Regions from separate parts of the Collimonas sp. PA-H2 genome, predicted to be linked through region 3. Evidence: predicted binding sites of a transcription regulator. Region 3 holds the regulator's gene; each other region holds the start of a gene.
The links. Region 3 encodes LexA, which represses DNA repair genes until DNA is damaged. Its sites were predicted from a motif close to ACTGTATNNNNATACAGT; they were not measured.

Region 1: the regulator LexA is predicted to act here: its motif matches at 2,241-2,258, upstream of BCF11_RS04410 (DUF2471 family protein).
Region 2: the regulator LexA is predicted to act here: its motif matches at 2,459-2,476, upstream of imuA (translesion DNA synthesis-associated protein ImuA).
Region 4: the regulator LexA is predicted to act here: its motif matches at 1,866-1,883, upstream of BCF11_RS18485 (VRR-NUC domain-containing protein).

The regions. Positions count from the first base shown of each region.
Region 1 covers NZ_PDBX01000001.1:977,089-982,272, forward strand. The annotation lists one part of gene BCF11_RS04395 (IS3 family transposase) at 1-398, shown strand, start outside; gene BCF11_RS04400 (P-loop NTPase fold protein) at 409-1,455, shown strand; gene BCF11_RS04405 (VOC family protein) at 1,485-1,865, opposite strand; gene BCF11_RS04410 (DUF2471 family protein) at 1,911-2,222, opposite strand; gene BCF11_RS04415 (AtaL-like protein) at 2,382-2,582, opposite strand; gene BCF11_RS04420 (SDR family oxidoreductase) at 2,613-3,482, opposite strand; gene BCF11_RS04425 (SRPBCC family protein) at 3,587-4,159, opposite strand; gene BCF11_RS04430 (NADP-dependent oxidoreductase) at 4,185-5,117, opposite strand.
Region 2 covers NZ_PDBX01000001.1:4,666,572-4,671,755, reverse strand. The annotation lists gene BCF11_RS21490 (ABC transporter substrate-binding protein) at 1-223, shown strand, start outside; gene BCF11_RS21485 (amino acid ABC transporter permease) at 337-1,095, shown strand; gene BCF11_RS21480 (amino acid ABC transporter permease) at 1,098-1,811, shown strand; gene imuA (translesion DNA synthesis-associated protein ImuA) at 2,520-3,317, shown strand; gene BCF11_RS21470 (DNA polymerase Y family protein) at 3,250-4,740, shown strand; gene BCF11_RS21465 (error-prone DNA polymerase) at 4,757-5,184, shown strand, end outside.
Region 3 covers NZ_PDBX01000001.1:4,864,197-4,869,380, reverse strand. The annotation lists gene rplI (50S ribosomal protein L9) at 1-369, opposite strand, end outside; gene rpsR (30S ribosomal protein S18) at 396-680, opposite strand; gene priB (primosomal replication protein N) at 731-1,048, opposite strand; gene rpsF (30S ribosomal protein S6) at 1,095-1,463, opposite strand; gene lexA (transcriptional repressor LexA) at 1,776-2,423, shown strand; gene BCF11_RS22315 (RNA methyltransferase) at 2,479-3,255, opposite strand; gene BCF11_RS22310 (inositol monophosphatase family protein) at 3,519-4,322, shown strand; gene BCF11_RS22305 (VOC family protein) at 4,480-4,938, shown strand.
Region 4 covers NZ_PDBX01000001.1:4,021,056-4,026,239, forward strand. The annotation lists gene BCF11_RS18475 (hypothetical protein) at 1-1,195, shown strand, start outside; gene BCF11_RS18480 (YfbU family protein) at 1,201-1,758, opposite strand; gene BCF11_RS18485 (VRR-NUC domain-containing protein) at 1,939-3,597, shown strand; gene BCF11_RS18490 (ATP-dependent DNA helicase) at 3,597-5,184, shown strand, end outside.

The DNA of each region.
Region 1 (5,184 bases), 3.9 Mb from region 3:
CGCGTATGACGACTGAGTTGGTGGCAGACGCGCTGACGATGGCCTGGTTCCGCCGACGTCCTGCGCCCGGCGTCCTGCATCATTCGGACCGCGGCAGCCAGTACGCCAGTCAGGCCTACCAGGACAAGTTGCGTGAGTTCGGTATGACGTGTTCGATGAGCTGCAAGGGAAATTGCTGGGACAATTCGCCGACTGAGAGCTGGTTCAACAGTTTCAAGAACGAACGTTACCATGGCCTGCGCTACACCACCCAGACTGAAATGAGGGCGGCCAGTTTCGAATACATCGAGGTGTTTTACAATCGCAAGCGGCAGCATTCGACCCTCGGTTATAAATCGCCGCTCCAGTTTCTACAGCGCTGGATCAGTGAACAGAATCAGGAAAAACGAGCTGCATAGAAGTCGTCTGTTGGAAGACGAAAAACAGAGGGAACCTCATATTGAAGGCGCGGCAAGTGAATTTAAGGACGTTCAACAAAAATTAAAGAAGGCTATCGACAAAGCGCTCGAGGGACACAACACAATAAAAAGATCAATCGTAGAGTTCAAAGAGAAATTATCAAAGCTAATTGAAGCGTTGGAAAAAGTTAGCGGCGTCCAATTGCCGCTACTAATTTTTGTCGACGAATTGGATCGTTGCAGACCCGATTACGCCATTGAGTTACTCGAAGGGATTAAACATCTTTTCGGTGTACCTGGAGTTTTTTTCATCATTGCCACAAATATCCAACAACTCGGCGAATCTGTGAAAGCAGTTTATGGCACAGGCTTTGACGGCCAGCGATATTTGAAAAGGTTCTTTGATTTACAATATTCTTTGCGAGAGCCGAGCAATATTCAATTTGCGAATTTACTGTTCAACAGGATGGCACTTCCAGAGATCCAGAACATTGTTCATGGTTTGAGCTACAGTCATGCGCCCAACGGCCAAGTTCCAATCGGGCAAACTCCAGTCGAAATATTAAGCTTAGTTCTCGAAATGCACGCGGATTCTTTTGCATTGGGCCTACGCGACCAACTTCAGATTGCGACTATTTTGGAAGCTGCTTTTTTGAGTCTGGAAGGAAAACCAGTTCACATATTTTTCTTGATATTTTTAACCGTCATATATCAAAAAAATCCAGCGGTTTTTGAAAAAATAGCGAAGACACGAAATCTGTCGGATGAAACCGGATTCAAAACTCTTGATAGAGTTGCTGGATTTGGATCCATAGCATTAATGAGCGATGACGGATCCACAGTTAATATAACTTCGTTGAATCAGATAGCGAAAATTTATTTCGATGATCTTAACCTGAGCTATAGCGCTCGCAATTCGAAGCAGCTCAACGTTCGAACTTTTCCGCAGAATTTAGTCTACGATATAAAGGGTGCACAAAGCGGGGGCACATTTACGCCAGATTACTCCATCTATTTTCACCTAGTCCAACATGCCGGTGGATTTATTAAGCAATAGTTACCGGCATCCGTCTTCAAGACAGGTCATCAAGGAAGGGGAGCATTGATTACTGCTTCGATATGATGGCCGTCTGGATCGATCAGAAAGCACGCGTAATAATTGGGGCCATAATCGGGTCGCAAGCCAGCCGCACCGTTATCACGACCGCCCGCTTGCAGCGCGGCTGCGTGGCAAGCAGCCACTGATGACCTGGAAGGCGCGGCGAACGCGAGATGAAATCCCGGACCGGGCGCTGCCGCATCCGGACGTAGTTTCAGACACAGCAGATCCTTGTCCTCTTCGACTCCGTAGCCAATTGCCGTGTCGTGCTCAAACACACGCTTAAACCCGAGAGCGCCAAGCGCTGCATCGTAGAACTTTGCGGCAAGTGCCAAGTCGCGTACGCCAATTGAAAGATGGTGGAGCATGTCTATCCTAATTTGTTAGTGAATTTTTATTGCATCTTAAGCGAATCAATGAACCCTGTGAAATGCGTCGTAGATCATTGAAAACGCGCAGGCAATCGCACTTGATTCGCCAAAGTCGACCGGGTCGTCATTCAGCGGATAGTTGAAAACCCCGGAATGCCTAATCAAGTTGATGTAGGCCGGCTGGAGGTCGTCGGCGCGGTTCAATTCGGCCAGTACCTCGCCTTCAATCGAATGAATTAACCGCCAAGTAAGGGGCTGCCCCTCGGTGCGGTGGCGGGTAACTATTGTGGCAATAATGGGTTCTGCTCGGGCAATTACTGCATCAAATTCGTTCATGTTGGTAAGGCGCATCATATTCTCCAAAGTACAACTACTGTATATATGTACAGTATAAACGCTTATCGAGTTTTTGCAAAAAACCGGCGCAAATGGAGTGAACCCCTGCGACTGGACCAGGTAGGGGGAAGAATTTGATACGCTTGCTGTGCCTTTACCAAAAGGAGCAGCATCATGTCAAAGAGAGCATCCAATCGGCGCCTCGCGCACGATGTGCGTAGAGTGTTCCTCCACGATATCGCATCGCGTGCAGAGGTTAGACGGAAGAAATTCACGTGCGTCGCGAGCCTTGAGAACCAGCCCACTCCATGCCTGCAAACGGGTCAACGGAATTTCACCTCTCGGGTTCACCGGAACGGTGGTGGTCGAGTAGATCATGATGATGTTCCTTGGCCTGATGTTCAGCCGTTAGGCTGAAGTCGCAATCTCGGAAGCGAAGTCGCGATAGGAACGAAGAGGACGTCCCAGGAGCGCGGTCAAACGTTCCACATCGCCGGCTTCTGGAATCATCCCCTCAGTGAGAAAACGCTCGCTCATCAGGCGCATATCGAAGGCCATCCAGCTCGGCATGAACTGTCGAAGGTTTTTCTCGAACCCGGCGGGGTCATCGCCCGGATAGGCGATCGGACGACCCAGGACGTCTGTCCAGATCGCAGCGACGTCTGCGCCGGTCAAGGTGTCAGGGCCAACGAGATTAATCCGGTCCAGAGGAAGTGGGACGGAGGTTCGTTCTCGGCGGATAAGTTCGATGGCCGCGATCTCAGCAATGTCACTTGTATCGACCATTGCCAGACCCTTGCTACCGATCGGCATCGGATAAATGCCGTAGCCGGTTACCACATCCTTGATCGTGAGGTCGTTGCCCATGAAATAGGCGGGACGCAGAATGGTTGCGTTGAGTCCCATTCGCTCGATCATGCGTTCAACGCCGAATTTGCCTGCGAAATGCGGTACGTTCACGTAGAGGTCGCTATGAATCACCGAGAGATAGACGATTCGCTCGATGCCGGCCTCGCGTGCAACGTTAAGCGCAATCAGCGCCTGAGTGTATTCGTCAGGCACCACCGCGTTGAGCAGGAACAGCGTTGAGACGCCGGAGAAGGCGCTGCGCAGCGAGTCGACGTCGAGCAGATCGCCTTGGACGACGTCGACGCCTGTTGGGAAGTTTGCCTTCGACGGGTCGCGAACGAGAGCGCGAACATCGGCGCCACGCTTCACGAGTTGCTCGACAACTTGGCGACCGACAGTGCCGGTAGCGCCGGTAACGATAATAGTCATGATGATTACTCCTTGGTTTGGTTGGTAAATTCAAAGATGAATAGAGGTCCTCGATCAACGAGACACAGCTCTATCCACAGAAAGCCATGCTGGTGCTCGTAGCGTTAAAGGAGATTGGCAAAATGCTTGGCGACATTCTTCAAGCAGACGTCCATATACCCTCTCCATTGGGTCCCGACAAATAGCCTCAACGGAATCTTGGTAAAGCTGTTTCTGGCACGGAACATATATATCCACTTCACCTGAGTGCCGCCTTCAGTGGGTGTGAACCAAAATTGTCCGCGTGCATAAGACATCAGATGTTTCAGCGAAAAGCTCGGATTGCTGACGCGGTATGCAAAATAGGAGGGACGGTCGTAGTGTGTAATACCTTCGCTCACAGTGCTGCCATCCAGTAGATGCACGGTACGGGTTGAACCGGGCTGATCCCACGGACCAGAGACGTTCGACGTTGACGCGACGCCAGGTACAAGCCCGTAACCCGTCAGGATCTTCGGCAGAACGTCTTGCGCGGCAACGAAGTCGAAAACGTCGCTGATGTCGCCAGGAATGAACATCTCCCGCGTGACAGCAACCTCCAACCGCGCCGTGCGAACGACGGTAGGATGGCCACCGTCTTTGCCCAAATGTCTGCCGCTCGATTCAGGATCGGCGTGCATGGTGTTCGCAGTGCTCATGTCCTTCTCCTTTTAGGGAAGTTGATTAAAGGGAGAAATTCACTACGGTCTTGCCGATTTGCGGCTGAGTCCGATTACGCTCGATCGCTTCAGGCAGTTCGTCGAAGCGCACGACGGCGTTGACCTTCGACTGTAAGCGTCCGTGTGCCACGTCCTCTGCGATCGATTGCAGCCGTGCTGCATCCGGTGTGTTCATGAACCACAGGCCACGGCGCCCTGCGGGGGTGCTCGCCAGTATGGCCGGCGATGCGGTGCTGACGATGACGCCATCTTCCGCAAGGACTGACCATGAGCGGTTCAACACCTCGCCGCCGACGTAGTCGAGTACCAGGTCGATATCGCGTGCCGAGGCTTCGAACTGCTCTTTGTCGTAGGCGATGACGTGGTCAGCGCCTAGGCCGCGAACGTAGTCGGCATGCGCCTCTAAGGTAGCGGCAAACACTACAGCGCCTGCCTGATGCGCGTACTGCACCGCGAATCCCCCAAGACCGCCAGCAGCGCCGTGGATAAGAATGCGCTGGCCAGCCTGTACCGGACCGGCAAAGTTCAGGCTTTGCCATGCCGCCACGGACGCCACAGGCAAGGCCGCCGCGTTCACGAAGCTCAGCGAGTCAGGCATCAGGGTAAGATTGGCCTCGTCTATCGCTACCAGATCGGCATAGGCGCCCAATCCACCGCGAGGCCCCATGACGCGATCGCCTTTACGCAATTGGGTGATGCCCGCACCCACCGCTTCGACGACTCCGGCCAGTTCGATGCCCAAGACAGTCGGCAATTGCAGCGGGAAAGCGTCCCGGACATAACCTTCTCGGACCTTCCAGTCCAGTCCATTGACACCTGCGGCCTGGACGCGGACCAGCACTTGGCCTTTTCCTGCCATCGGTGCCTTGATGGACGAAATCTTGATGGCGGATGGGCCGCCGTATTCGGTAAGAATCAATGCACGGATATTGTTCATGACTAAACTCCTTTGAGATGTGGGTTGCGTACGAACAAATAATAGGTGGCTCCACATACAAAACAAA
Region 2 (5,184 bases), 200 kb from region 3:
GGAAAAATATGAAATCCCGGCTTTCGCCATTTCCGAGGAATACGAAGGCGTCGGCGTGCCCAAGGGCGAAACCCGGCTGGTGAATACGCTCAACGACACCCTGCGTGAATTTGAAAAGGATGGCACCGCCCTCAAGATCTACGACAAATGGTTCGGCCCCAACAGCAAATCCCCGCTACCGCGCCTGTTCAAGATCGGCGATACCAAGCTGAGCCAGAACTGATCTTTCTTCTGCAATTTTCTCCTGATGTCTGTCTTGCACTGGCCGTCTTTGCCGATTGCCAGTGTTTTTTTATTCCTGGCCGTTAAGGGCCGGTAGTTGGTTGCAAAGTAAAAATGACCGAGTTTCAATCGTTGCTGGGGCAGGCGCTGCCCCCCAAATACCTGGGCTGGCTGATGGATGGCTTGTGGATGACGCTGCATATTTCTGCCGTGATCGCCCTGCTCTCCACCTTGCTCGGCATCGTGATCGCCGCTGCGCGTTCAAACCACCGCCGCTGGCTGGCGCTGCCTGCTGCCGCTTTTCTTGCCTTGTTCCGCAATACGCCGCTGCTGGTGCAATTGTTTTTCTGGTACTTCGGCGTCTCCAGCCTGCTACCGGAGAGTTCGGTAGAGTGGCTCAATACCGTGCATAGCCTGGCGCTCGGCAGCTATCTGGCGCTGAACTGGCCATCCTTCGAACTGCTGTGCGCCGTGATTGGCCTGAGCCTGTATTCCGCCGCCTATATAAGCGAAGAAATCCGCGCCGGCATGCGTGGCGTCGCCGCGGCCCAGCAACTGGCCGGCGCCGCGCTCGGCCTGACGCGCTGGCAGGTGCTGCGCTATGTGATCCTGCCGCAAGCAGTGTGGATTGCCCTGCCGCCGTTGCTGGGACAGTACATGAATATCATCAAGAACACCTCGCTGACCATGGCGATCGGCCTGGCCGAGCTGTCCTATACCTCGCGCCAGGTGGAGGCGCAAACCTTCAAGACTTTCCAGGCTTTCGGTGTCGCGACCTTGTTTTATATCGCGGTGATCGCTGCGCTGGAAATGGCCGGGCAATTGCTGCAGCGGCGCCGGCGCCTGGCCGTGACTGGAAGCGCGCGGCGATGAGCATGCAATTCAGCGTATTGACGGACAACCTGCCTTACCTGCTGTGGGGCGCTTATCCCGACGGGCCGCTGGGCGGCGCTGCCTTGACCGTATTGCTAAGCCTGGGCTCGGCGCTGGCGTCGGCAGTGCTGGGGTTGTTGCTGGGCATCGGCTTGTCGATGTCGCGCGGCTTTCTTAATTTTCTGCTGGCGGCGGTGATCGGCTTCTTCCGGGCGATTCCGGTGCTGATGCTGATTTTCTGGACTTATTTCCTGTTGCCGGTTGTATTTCACGTCGACGTGCCGGGGGTGTTGTCGGTGATGTGCGCCTTGGCGCTGGTCGGCGGCGCTTATCTGGCGCATTCGGTGCATGCGGGGATCAGCGGCGTCGGCGGCGGTCAGTGGGATGCGGGGTTGTCGCTGGGGATGACGCGGGTGGCGGTGCTGCGGCATATCGTGCTGCCGCAGGCTTTGCAGATGATGCTGCCGTCTTTCGTTAACCAATGGGTGACCTTGATCAAGGATAGCTCTCTGGCGTATATCGTCGGGGTGGGCGAGTTGTCGTTCGTGGCGGCGCAGGTCAACAGCCGGGTGATGATTTATCCGGCGGAGATATTCATGTTTATCGGCTTGATTTATTTTCTGCTGTGTTCGGGGTTGGGGTGGTTTGCGCATTTGGTGGCTGGCTATTTCCGCCCGGCGCGGGATAGCCAGATAACTCAGGCTGCCGCTATCTGATTGTGACTGTGGCCTGGCCAGTATTCAGTCCGATATTTTCACCACGATTATTTGCCGCCGCGATCTACGGCCCTTGCGTGATTTTCGTTTTATTTCCTCTTCGCTTAGTTAATTAGGGTCAGAGTTTTTTTCGCAGCCTTTTGCGAAAATTACTCTGACCCTAATTAACGGGCTACGGAGTATATGTCTTGGCATGCTAAGAACGTTCTGTGCATTGCTAAAACGGTTACTACTCCGTAGAAGCAAGCCGGGGGCGGCCCGGCAGCCGCTCACTTTCTTTTGCTTGCCTGCGCGGCCCGGCCAAAAGAAAGTAAGCAAAGAAAAGGCGACCGCAAAGCCGTTGCCCTCCCTTCGGTCGGGCCCCCAAATCCGGCGCGCGCCAGCCGGGTGAGGGGCAAAACTCGCCTTCGGCTCAAACATGCCCCTCACAATTCCCGGCTGACACGCGCCGGATTTGGCAACGTCTCAATGCGGAACACGTCAACTGCAACTTCAAAAGCAACAGCAAAACCAACACCACAGCCTTGGCTAAGCTAGGCGAGCACTGGAGTTGCCTCCCCGGCAACAAAACGCAAGGACAGACAACACCATCACCCGCAAACAGAATGAAACATTGACCGAATTGACTAAACTCAGATTGAATTTATACTGTACATACATACAGTATAATATATTCTCTCTTAAGTTTTGCCCTATTTCCATTTCGTCATGTCTCTCTCTGCCAGCGCCTCATCCAGCCTCACCGCTGCGGTTCAGTCGGTTGTTTCGACCTTGCCGCATGCCTTGTGGCGGGCGGACCAGATGGGGAGTTACCAGGGGGCGGTCACGGCTTCCGGTTATCCGGCGCTGGATAGGGAGTTGCCGAACGGCGGCTGGCCGCATTCGGCGTTGATTGAACTGCTGCTGCATCAGAGCGGCTGCGGCGAGATGCGGCTGCTGCAGCCAGCCCTGCTGCAGATTGCGCAGCAGCGGCGGATCGTGCTGCTGCAGCCGCCGCACCTGCCGCAGCTGGCAGCCTGGGAAGCCGCCGGGCTGGCTAGCGAGAAATTGCTTTGGATTAAGACCGGGCGCAGCACCGATGCGCTGTGGTCGGCGGAACAGGTTTTGCGCAACGGCAGCTGCGGCGCGCTGCTGATGTGGCAGCCGCATATCCGCGGCGAAGCCTTGCGCCGCCTGCATCTGGCGGCACAGGCCAGCGATACCATGTTGTGGATGATCCGTCCGCTCAGCGCCGCCCACGAATCGTCGCCCTCGCCCTTGCGCCTGTCCTTGCAGCCGGCCCGCAATGGCGTCGAGATCCAACTGCTCAAGCGCAAAGGGCCGCAACATGAACATGCTTTCTACCTGCCGCTGCCGGCCACCGTTCCCGAGACTGAGACTGAGACCGATCTGGTCGCGCCTCCCTTCACTTTATTAAACCCTGCGGCAACACCCCACCATGGCACTCTGGATAGGCATACATCTCCCGCTGTTGGCGCTGGAAACCTTGCGCCCGCGCTGGTCTAAGCCCTGCATGTTCGCGGTCCTGGAACATGAGCAGGTGCTGGCCATGAGCGCCAGCGCGGCAGCCGCCAGCGTGCGGCCGGGCATGCGCCGCGGCGGCGTGCTGGCGCTGGCGCCGGAAACGCTGCTGTGCGAACGCGAAACAACGCGCGAACAAGGGGCGCGCGACGATATCGCGCTGACCCTGTTGCAGTACACGCCGGAGGTCACGCATGCCGAAGAAGATTCGCTGCTGCTCGATGTCAGCGCCAGCCTGAGCGCTTTCGGCGGCCGCTTGGCGCTGTGCCGCCGCATCCGCGACAGCGTCCAGGCACTCGGCTTCAGCCTCCAGCTCAGCATGGCGCCGACCGCCCAAGGGGCATGGCTGCTGGCGCGCTTTCGACGGCGCCATCGCAACCCTCCCTTGCCGCGGCAACGGCGTAGCCTAGGCATGGCCAGCATGCAGCGCCGGCTGGACGCGCTGCCGTTCGTGATCCTGCCTGCGGCGCGCCCTTACCAGGAATGGCTGACTGGCATCGGCTGCCAGACCTTGGCCGATCTGCGCAAGCTGCCGCGCGCCGGCCTGCAGCGGCGCAGCGACCAGCAGCTGTTGGCAAGCATGGACCGCGCCTACGGCACGGCGCCGGAAATCTTCGACTGGGTGCAGCCGCCGCCGACTTTTTCCGCCTGGCTGGAACTGCCGGACCGCATCGAGCATGCCGAGGCGGTGCTGTTTGCCGCGCGCCGCCTGATCCTGCAGATGACTGGCTGGCTGGTGGCGCAGCAGCTGGCGGTCTCCTGTTTCCTGCTGTCGCTGGAACATGAACGCGGCCGCCAGGCGATTACGCCGACGCCGCTGGAAATTTCGCTGGCCGAAGCCGCCTGGCATGAAGAACACCTGCTGCGCCTGCTGAAAGAACGGCTGGGCCGATTGCAGCTTGAGGCGCCGGTGATTGCCTTGCGCCTGCAAGCCACCCAGGTGGCGCCGATGTTGCCGCCGACCGCCTCGCTGTTTCCCGAACCGGGCGGCACGCCGGGCGCCTATGCCCGCTTGCTGGAACTGTTAAGCGCGCGGCTGGGCAACGAGAATGTGCTGCAGCCGGCGGCGCGCGCCGATCACCGGCCGGAAATCGCAAATAACTGGCAAGCCGCTACCGCCGCTGGCCGCCAGCCGCCTGACGAGAGCAAGCGCGAAGTCCAGCCGCCGCGCCCGTTCTGGCTGTTGCAGGCGCCGCTGGCCTTGACGATACGCAATCACCGCCCCTTCTACAGCTCGCCCTTGCGGCTGCTGGCCGGCCCTGAACGCATCGAATGCAGCTGGTGGGACGGCGTGGCGGCGGTGCGCGATTATTTCATCGCGGAAGGCGAAGACGCCGCCTGCTACTGGATCTACCGGCAGCGCAGCAGCGATGAAATCCACTGGTTCCTGCATGGCTTGTTCGCCTGACAGCAAGGAATAAGCCATGGATGAGATCAAGCCCAATCCCTCGCTCTCGGATATTCTACCGGGCTCGTTGCCGGAATACGCCGAGCTGCAATGCGTTTCCAATTTCAGTTTCCTGCGCGGCGCCTCGCATCCCGAGGAACTGGTGGAACGCGCGGCCCAGCTCGATTACCACGCGCTGGCGCTGACCGATGAATGCTCGCTGGCCGGCGTGGTGCGCGCCCATGTGGCAGCCAAAGCGCATCAACTGCAGCTGCTGATCGGCAGCCAGTTCCAGCTGCACGAAGCCGACGGCAGCCCGGCCTTTTCATTGATTGCACTGGCGCAGAACCGCGAAGGCTACGGCAACCTGTCGGAACTGATCACGCTGGCGCGCAGCCGCGCCGGCAAAGGGCACTACCTGCTGACGCCGCAGGACCTGGACAATCCCGGCGCCGACAACGCCCA
Region 3 (5,184 bases):
CGTCTTCAGCGGGCCGTTCGGCAGGCGAACTTGTGCTTTTTCAACTGCGAAACCTTGCTTGGTCAGCGCTTCAGCGATGTCGAAGTTGGTCACGGAACCGAACAGACGGCCGTCAACGCCCGATTTTTGCGAGATCTGAACAGTCAGGCCGCTCAGTTTTTCGCCCTGGCCTTGAGCCACAGCCAGCTTGGCTGCTGCCGCTGTTTCCAGGTCAGCGCGCTTCGCTTCGAATTCAGCGATAGCAGTTGTGGTAGCACGACGTGCCATACGTTGCGGGATCAGGAAGTTACGCGCGTAACCGTCCTTGACGCGAACAACTTCGCCCAGATTGCCGAGATTAACGACTTTTTCCAACAGAATAACTTGCATATTTTTCTCCTATTTCAAGTCGTCAATTAAGCGTTGTGCAGATCGGTGTATGGCAGCAGCGCCAGGAAACGTGCGCGCTTGATCGCAGTGTCCACTTGACGTTGATAGATTGCCTTGGTGCCGGTCAGACGTGCTGGCATGATCTTGCCGTTTTCCTGAACAAAATCCTTGAGCGTGTCGACATCCTTGTAATCAACGCTGGCAACGTGTGCAGCGGTGAAACGGCAGAATTTCTTGCGCTTGAACAGCGGGTTTTGTTGTTGACGCTTGTTTTTCAGTTTGCTTTTATCGAACTTTTTACCGAATGCCATTTTTGGCTCCTGTATCTAAAATAATTAATCTGCAATTTCCGCTATGTTCTCTAGGAACCATCTGCTTCCATTGCAGCGAAATCCGTGATGTGAAATACCAGACTCCTGCCGTTGCGACTCTTGCGCGCCATAAAACCGGTAAACCAGAAGGTGCCTCCCAATGGCGCCTGACTGAATCTTCCTGAAATCTCGCCGACGGCTAGCGCGGCGATTTCAAATTCGATCAAACGCTTTATTCCTGCTTCAATCGGCTCCGAACGGTGCTGCAGGTTTGCAGATACGATCGGAATGCCTGCCGGTGTATAACGTATGACTTCACGTTCGGCAATTTCGGCAACCAGCTGAAACACGTTATTGGCTTGGCTCACTCCTGATGGACTCGATGGCTATAAGAATGCTGGCGGGGAAGATAAATCAGGCTGCCGGCGCTTCAGTGCGATGGCTCTTGGCAGCATCTTCCTTCTGCACAGCCTTCATCATTGGCGAAGGACCTGTTTCGGCCTTCTTCAGCTTGACGGTCAGATGACGCAATACCGCATCATTGAACTTGAAGCCGGTTTCGATTTCAGCCAGAGTTTCGCTGTCGCACTCGATGTTCAGGCAGACGTAATGCGCTTTTGCCAGTTTCTGGATCAGGTATGCCAGTTGACGGCGGCCCCAGTCTTCCACGCGATGTACAGTGCCGCCACGTGTAGTGACGATACCTTTGTAGCGTTCGATCATTGCAGGCACTTGCTCGCTTTGATCTGGATGGACGATAAATACGATTTCATAATGACGCATGTAAGCTCCTTTTGGACTGATTGAAGAATCGCCCACCTCGGCGTCAAGACGAGTGTGGGAAGAGGAAAACCAGCAATAGTACGCGCAATTGCAACAAAACTCAATGCTTTCAGGCGCCTGCGGCCACCTAAGCATAAGTAAGTGGCTAAATCGCATCAATTTATCTTGCATTTGCACAAATACTGTACAAAAATACAGACTGTTGATATACACAGCACAAATGCAGCGCAACGCGCTTATGCCCTTCTTGTCGCTTTGTGCTTCTATCTGAATTGGATAGCCTCGGCTGTCAAACCTTGCCTTCAAACACTTATGATTAAACTGACCGCCCGCCAACAGCAAATCCTCGACCTGATCAGGGACGCCATCGAAAACACCGGCTTCCCGCCGACGCGCGCGGAAATCGCGACCGAACTCGGCTTCCGTTCGGCGAATGCGGCAGAAGAACATTTGCAGGCGCTGGCGCGCAAGGGCGCCATCGTGATCGCCCCCGGCACCTCGCGCGGCATCCGCCTGACGGAAACCACGCTGCGCAGCCAGGGCACGCAACTGGCGCTGCCCCACCCGGCCCTGATGCAGCTCAGCCTGCCGCTGGTCGGCCGCGTCGCCGCCGGCTCGCCTATCCTGGCGCAGGAGCACATCCAGGCCAGCTACAACGTCGACCCTGCCCTGTTCAGCGCCAAGCCGGACTATCTGCTGAAGGTTCGCGGCATGTCGATGCGCGACGCCGGCATCCTGGATGGCGACTTGCTGGCGGTAAAGAAAGCCGACAGCGCAAGAAATGGCCAGATCGTCGTGGCCCGGCTCGGCGACGATGTCACCGTCAAGCGCTATCAGAAAACCGGCTCGGTAATCCAGCTGCTTCCCGAAAACCCGGATTTTGAACCTATTGTTGTCAACGCCCAGGAAGACTTCGCCCTGGAAGGCCTTGCGGTCGGCCTGCTGCGTAGCTGGAACTAAGGAGCAACAAAAAAACACGGCCGGACCTGCCGCAGCGGCAGGCCCCAGTCCGGCGTCAGGAGCGGTCGAGCCGGCGCCGCTTGGTCAGTATCTGACTGGCGATGCCGCGTAGGATATTGACCTCTTCGGTTTCCAGCTGAGCCCGTGAAAACAGCCGTTTCAGGCGCGGCATCAATTTTTTCGGGCTGGCGGGATCGAGGAATTCAATTTCGATCAAAGCCTGCTCCAGATGCGCAAACATGCCGTCGATGTCGGTCAGGCTGGCGGCATTGCCCTGGAAACCGATCTCGCCGGCCCCTGCGGGTGACAAATCCTCGCCGGCGGCAACCCGGCATTCATAGGCCAGCACTTGCACCGCTTGCGCCAGATTCAGCGACGAGTATTCTGGATTGGCAGGAATATTCAGCAAGACATTGCACTTCTCCACTACTTCGTTGGGCAAGCCGTAACGCTCGCTGCCAAACAATACCGCGGCATTGAGGCTGACATCGCCTGCAAGCTGCGCCGCCAACGCGCGCGGCGCAGTCAAGGGCGGCGAGAATTCGCGCAAGCGGGCGCTCAGGGCGGCGGCGAAATTGCACCCCTCCAAGGCCTGCTCAACGCTGTCGACGATTCGCGCCGAAGCCAGGATATCCTGTGCGCCGCTGGCGAACGCCACGGCTTCTTCGCGCTGCAGGACGTCAGGAAAACGCGGATTGACCAGGACCAGCTCGGAAAACCCCATGGTTTTGATCGCGCGGGCGGCAGCGCCGACATTGCCGGGACTGCTGGTTTCGACCAGCACGAAGCGCAGCCGCTGAAAAAGAGACGTATCGATTTTCGCCGAATTCATTTGTGCCCTCCACTCAAGCGACGAGCGCTATCAAACGAAAGAAAATCTGTGTTCATCTGGCCTTTCGGGTAAAAGTAAGCGTTCAATTAAGCAATCTAGGTTTAAAATAGCGCCATAACGCAGATTTCTGCGACTAAAAGCTGCTTATTTATCAAAATAAGTATCGGATAGGCGCCGGAAAGTCCGCATCGTTCATTATTATCAATCAATAGGCGGTTCTGTTCCCGGTTGGCACAGTGCCGCCATTTTAACGGAACCCGATCATGCATCCAATGCTCAATACGGCCATCAAGGCCGCACGTCGCGGCGCCGCGGTTATCTCGCGCGCCTCTTTCGACCTCGATTTGCTGAAAGTCACCAAAAAGCAGCACAACGATTTCGTCACCGAAGTCGACCAGGCTGCCGAAGCCGCGATTATTGACGTATTGAAGAATGCCTACCCCGACCACGCCATCCTGGCCGAAGAATCGGGTGCTTCCGCCAACTTGCACGACGACAACGAAAACGTGTGGATCATCGATCCGCTCGACGGCACCACCAACTTCATCCACGGCTTCCCGCAGTATTGCGTCTCTATCGCCTTGCAGCATCGCGGCCAGATCACCCAGGCCGTGGTCTACGATCCAACCCGCAACGACCTGTTCACCGCCACCAAAGGCTCCGGCGCCTACCTGAACGACAAGCGGATCCGCGTCGGCAAGCGCGACAAGATCGCTGACGCCCTGATCGGCACCGGCTTTCCGTTCCGCGTAACCGACGGCCCGGTCATGGACGAGTACATCAAGATGTTCCGCGTGATGACCCAAAGCTGTGCCGGCCTGCGCCGTCCCGGCTCCGCTGCACTCGACCTGGCCTATCTGGCGGCCGGCCGCCTGGACGGCTTCTTTGAAAAAGGCCTGAAACCTTGGGATATCGCTGCCGGCTCCCTGCTGATCAGCGAATCGGGCGGCATCATCGGCGACTTCAGCGGCGAGTCCGATTACCTGTACAAGGGCGACGTGCTGGCCGGCAGCCCTAAGGTGTTCGCACAAATGGTCAGCCTGCTGTCGCCATACGCAACAAAATAAGAACTTGCCGATGACAGCAAGCAACGCCGGTTCTTGCTGTCATTCTGGAAACTGGTACTTTTGTCAGTTCAACTGCGCGGCCGACAGATTACAATGCATGCGCAACAACCTCATTGGACACTCTTAACGACCATCTCTCAACCCGCAGGAGAGCAACATGGCAGTCAAAGCTATCCCCGACGGCTACACCAGCGTCACCCCCTATCTCGCCATCGACGGCGCAGCCGCAGCACTCGAATTCTATAAAAAAGCATTCAATGCAGTAGAAATACTGCGCATGGAAGGCCCCGACAAAAAAATCGGCCACGCGGAAATACAGATCGGCAACGCGCGCATCATGCTGGCGGATGAATGTCCGGAAATGCTGATCCGCAGCCCCAAGTCGCTAGGCGCAGCGGGCATGAGCATCATGCTTTACGTCGACAATGTCGATGTCACCTATCCCCAGGCAATTGCTGCCGGCGGGATAGAAATCAGGGCGCTGCAAGATCAGTTCTATGGCGACCGCTCCGCTACCCTCAGGGACCCGTTCGGCCACGTCTGGACCGTCAGCACCCATATCGCTGACTACTCCGAAGAAGAGTTGCGTGAACGTGCCGCTGCCGCAATGAAGTAAGCTCCTGCCGACTGCCAGGCGCGCCCGGCCTTGCTCTGCAAGCGGCGCGCCGGCGGTCATTTTGCTCCGCCGCCCGCTGAATACAGCGGAAACGCTTGCCTGTAGCGCGCCGTTGTTATACTCTGCGGCGACACAGCAAATTCTCCAGTCAAATACTGCTGTCAAGGATGTTATCGGACCCGGGAGCGTATTCCTCGGTCAGGGTGGCTCCAATCTCCTCTAATCCCGTTTGCCTGCGACTGGCGC
Region 4 (5,184 bases), 840 kb from region 3:
ATTTGATCATGTATTGCTGGCCAATACACTCAATCTTGGCCAGCACGGCGGGATCGAAGACGGGCCGCAGCTGGAACAGCTGACGGCGGCCTGCGCCGAACGCGGTTTGCGTTTGTTGCTCGACATCGTGCTCGACAGAGTCACGCCGGAAGATCCCCTGGTCGCGACCTGTCCCCACTGGTTCGATAGCAAATCCTTAGCGGATGACAGCTTGTCTGCCGGCGGCCTGCCTCTGCGCATGACGGACAGCGCCGTGCAACACGGCGTATCGGCGCTTTGGCGCAGACGCTTGCAAGCCTTGCTGGATGCCGGTGTGGCAGGCTTCGTCTGCAGCGTGCCTGCCGCGGTGCCTGTCACGCTTTGGCAGGCTTTGATGGCAGCAACCCGCGAGTATTGCAGTTCGGTCAGTTTCCTGGCCTGGACTCCTGGCGCCGCGACACCACAACTCGATCCTTTGGCTGGCGCTGGTTTCGATGCCGTTTTCTGTCCGGGAGCGTGGTGGGACTACCAGGCCACGCACTACGTGCGCGAGCAGGATAATCTGAGTGGCGACGCCACCATCATTGCTTTCCCGGAAACGCCTTTCGGTCCCCGTCTGGCGGGCCAGCTTAGCCTGACTGATGTTCCTTCGCGCCGACGGGCCAGCCTGCGCGCACTGCGCTTTGCGGCTGCCAGCGGCAACGGCATATTGATACCGATGGGTTTTGAATCCGGGTTGACCGTGCCGCTCGATACCGCACTCACGCCGGTACAGTACGACAGCCTGTGCAAGGAGGCAGAGATCGATTTGTGCGATGAAATTCAACAAGCCAATCGGTTCATTATCGACATCGGACGCTATTTTTTAGGCGCGCCGGTTGCATTGCTGCACAGTCCCGGCGGCGGACTGGCCTTGCTTCAACGCAGCACGCGCGCGGGCCTTGGCGGTCCGCGCGACGACAACGCGCGCTTGTCCTTGCTGATCGTGGTGAATCAAGATCTGTACCAGCCCTGGCAAGGCGATGTCGAGGATATTTTTAGCCGCGTTGATGGCTGCGTCGCCCAAGCCGACCTGTCGGACTGGAACGAGGGCAGGCCGGCAGCGCCGGCTCTGCCGCAAGGTCCGTTGCTGTTCGAGGCGGCTGAAATCAAGCTATGGCTGGCGCGGGCTGCACCGTCGAATGCCGATAACGGCGATAGCCGGCAAGCAGCATAAATGACTCAGGCAATGATGCAGTGCCCAGTATTTTCGTTGAGAAGCGCAATCAGCTGATCGGCGTTCAGCCGTCCTTTGCCAGCCAGCTTTTGCAGCGATTCGAAAGCGCGCACCATGCGCCGGTAGATGGAAATCGACGGCTGGTGGGAATGGATATCGCGTCCGGCGAACTTGGGGAAACGCTGCATGTCCTTGATCAGGAACGAAGCCACGTTGGCGTGTTCGAACTCGGTGTCGCTGTCGAATCCCATGAACTTTACTTCCACCTGCTGCGGCGAAATGCTGGCGGCGACCCTGTCCTGTTCCAGCGAGCGCAGCGCGGCGTAGCCGTCTTCGATGGCCGACCACATGTCGAGAATCGTCACCACCTCCTTGACGATAGGCGGATCGGAACGGGCATTGCCGTCATACAGCGCGCCATATTTCCAGCGCAAGCCCCAGGTATTGCCGCTATGCAGGGCCGACTGGACAAACTTCGGATCAAGTTCGCCGGCGATGTCCAGGTGCGCATGTACCTCGCACAGCATGGTCAGTATCAGTTTTTCAGCATCGCTCAATTCCATCGCAACTCCCGTTCAGCCAGATTTCCAGGGCGGCGGACCCGGGGCAAATAGCCTGGCGCATCTCGCGCCGTCCTCAGTCGTCCCGCATTCCTATATACTACAGAATAACTGTACGTTCATACAGTGTTAAAATACTTAAAAATGACGCTTTTTGCGGCACTGAGCCCTTGCGCCCGGAACATGAACCAAACGTTGGAAAATCGTTTCTACTACCTGGACAACTTCGTCACCGTTGTGGACTCGGTGCGCGCGCGCTATCGCCATTTGCTGAACCTGGAAGAGCAGGCCTTCGTCGATGGTTTCGGCAACTTGCCGCAAGCCTCGGCGGCATTGCTGGTGCGGATGGTAATGCGCAAGGGCGAGCTGTTCCGGCTCAGCAAGCTGCGTTACGATGAAATCGGCTGCGCCACCAGTGCGGCAGCGCCGCTGATTGCGGCGGGCTGGGTCGAGCCGCGGCCGCTGCTGGATATCGGGCAGCTGTTCCGGGTGTTGACCAAGGTCGAAATCGCGGCAGCTTTCCCGCAGCTGCGACAGGTAGCGCGCAAGAGCGAGCAGCTGGATTTCCTGCGGCAGGCAGAGGGCGGTGCGGCTGGCGTGCGCAGCCTGGAGCAGTGGTGGCCTGACGCCGCCGACGGCCTGTTGCAGCTATGCGAACCGGTGGCTACGCTGTGCGACCGCCTGCGCCTGATGTTTTTCGGTAACCTGTACCAGGACTGGTCGGAATTCGTGCTGTCCGAACTGGGTATCTTTAAATATGAACAGGTCGATCTGTCGCCTGCGGCGCAAGGTTTCAGCAGCCGTCAGGATATCGACGACTACCTGCACCTGCATGCCTGCCGCGAACGCTTTCTCGGCGGCGAGGAGCCGCATGCCGTGGTGGCGGATATATCCGCCCAGCCTTATCCGAACCCGTGGCTGGAAGAGCGTCGCGGCAAGCTGCTGTTCCAGGTCGCCCAGCACTATGAACGCAACGGCGAGCTGGCGCCGGCGCTGCGCCTGTATGCCGGCAGCAGCCGGCCCGGCGCGCGCCTGCGGGCGATCCGGGTGCTGGAGCGCTGCGGCCAGCCTGAGGCAGCATTTGCATTGGCGCAGCAGGCCGAGCAGCAGGCGGAAAGCGAAGCCGAACAGCAGCAGCTGCTGCGCGTCATGCCGCGTCTGCGGCGCGCGCTCGGCCATCCCAAATTGACGCCGTCCGTTGCTGTCAGCATCGCCCAGCACGAAATCGCCTTGCCGCGGCCCGCTCCGGGCAGCTCGGTCGAGGGTGAGCTCAGCCGCCACCTGGCGTGTGCCGATGCGCCGGCGCTGTATGTCGAAAACGCCCTGATCAATTCGCTGTTCGGCCTGTTGTTCTGGGATGCCGTGTTCGCGCCGGTGCCTGGCGCTTTCTTCCATCCGTTCCAGAGCGGCCCGGCCGATTTGCACAGTCCTGATTTCCGTTTGCGCCGGGCGCCGCAGTTCGACTCCGGCTTTGAGCTGCTGCGCAGTGGCGGCTACCGGCAGATCATCCTGCACAATTTCCGCATCAAGGAAAATACCCAGTCGCCTTTCGTGTTCTGGGGCGCCATCGATGAAGCATTGCTGGCACTGGCACTGGATTGCCTGCCGCCATTGCACTTGCAAAAATGTTTTGAGCGCATCCTGCAAGACATCAAGAGCAACCGTTCCGGCCTGCCTGATCTGATCCAGTTCTGGCCGGCGGAGAAGCGCTACCGGATGATTGAAGTCAAAGGCCCGGGCGACCGCCTGCAAGATAACCAGATCCGCTGGCTGGATTATTTTGCCCGGCATGATATCCCTGTTGCTGTGTATTACGTGCAGTGGGCCGGGGAGAGCGCGTGATGGCGACGGCCCCTACGCAATATGTGGTCGCCGTGCGCGCGCTGTGCGAATTCACGGCCAAGCAAGGCGATCTCGACCTGCGTTTCACGCCGTCGCCAACGGCGCAGGAAGGCATCACCGGCCATGCCGTGGTGGCGGCGCGCCGCGCCCCTGGCTATGAAGCGGAAGTCAGCCTGAGCGGCAGTTTTGGTCCCTTGCTGGTGCGTGGCCGTGCCGACGGCTACGATCCGCGCCTCAACCGCCTGGAAGAGGTCAAGACCTATCGCGGCGACCTCGACCGCATGCCGGACAACCATCGCCATCTGCACTGGGCGCAGGTCAGGATCTACGGCCACCTGCTGTGCCAGAGCCGTGGCCTGGATGAGCTGCAGCTGGCGCTGGTCTACTACGATATCGGCAGCCAGAAAGAGACGTTGCTGACCGAGCATCTGACGGCGGATTTGTTGCGCCAATTCTTCGAAGATCACTGCCAGCGTTTCCTGGCCTGGGCCGCACAGGAAATGGCCCATCGCACGGCGCGCGACCTGCAACTGACCGCCTTGCAGTTTCCGCATGCGGATTTCCGTCCCGGCCAGCGCGTCATGGCCGAAGCTGTCTACAAAAGCGCCGTCAGCGGCCGCTGCCTGCTGGCGCAGGCGCCGACCGGCATCGGCAAGACCATCGGCAGTTTGTTTCCGATGCTGAAAGCGAGCCCGGGCCAGGCTTTGGATAAGATCTTTTTCCTGGCGGCCAAGACTTCCGGAAGGGCGCTGGCGCTGGAAGCCGTGACGCGCATCAAGCAAAGTGCGCCGGCCTTGCCCCTGCGCGTGCTGGAACTGGTGGCCCGAGACAAGGCTTGCGAACATCCAGACAAAGCCTGCTATGGCGAATCCTGCCCCTTGGCGCAAGGCTTCTACGACCGCCTGCCGCAGGCGCGCAGCGCGGCGCTCGAAGCCGGCGCGCTGGACCGCGAGGGCCTGCGCCGGGTGGCTGCCGAACATCGTGTCTGTCCCTATTACCTGAGCCAGGAAATGGCCAGCTGGTCGGATGTCATTGTCGGCGACTACAACTACTATTTCGACATCAGCGCCATGCTGTATAGCATGGCCAGCGTCAATCAGTGGCGGGTGGGGGTGCTGGTGGACGAGGCGCACAATATGATAGACCGCGCTCGCAAGATGTATTCCGCCGAAATGGAGTACAGCCAGCTGAAAGCGCTGCGCCGCAACGCGCCACCGGCGCTCAAGCGCGGACTGGACCGGGTCAGCCGGCAATGGAACGCACTGGGCAAGGAGCAGGAAGACGACTACCTGCATTATGCGGAAATACCTGAGGCGTTTGTCGGCGCGCTGCTGCAGGCGGTGGCGGATATCAGCGACTATATGGTGGAGCATCCGGCGGCGATGGACAGCCATCTGCAGCAATTCTATTTCGATGCCTTGCACTTCACCCGCATGGCCGAACTGTTCGGCCCGCATTCCTTGTTCGACATCACGCGCCAAGGCGGGCAGGGCAGCACCCTGTGTATCCGCAATATCGTACCGGCGCCTTTCCTGGCGCCACGCTTCGCCGCGGCGCGCAGCACGGTGCTGTTTTCCGCTACCTTGA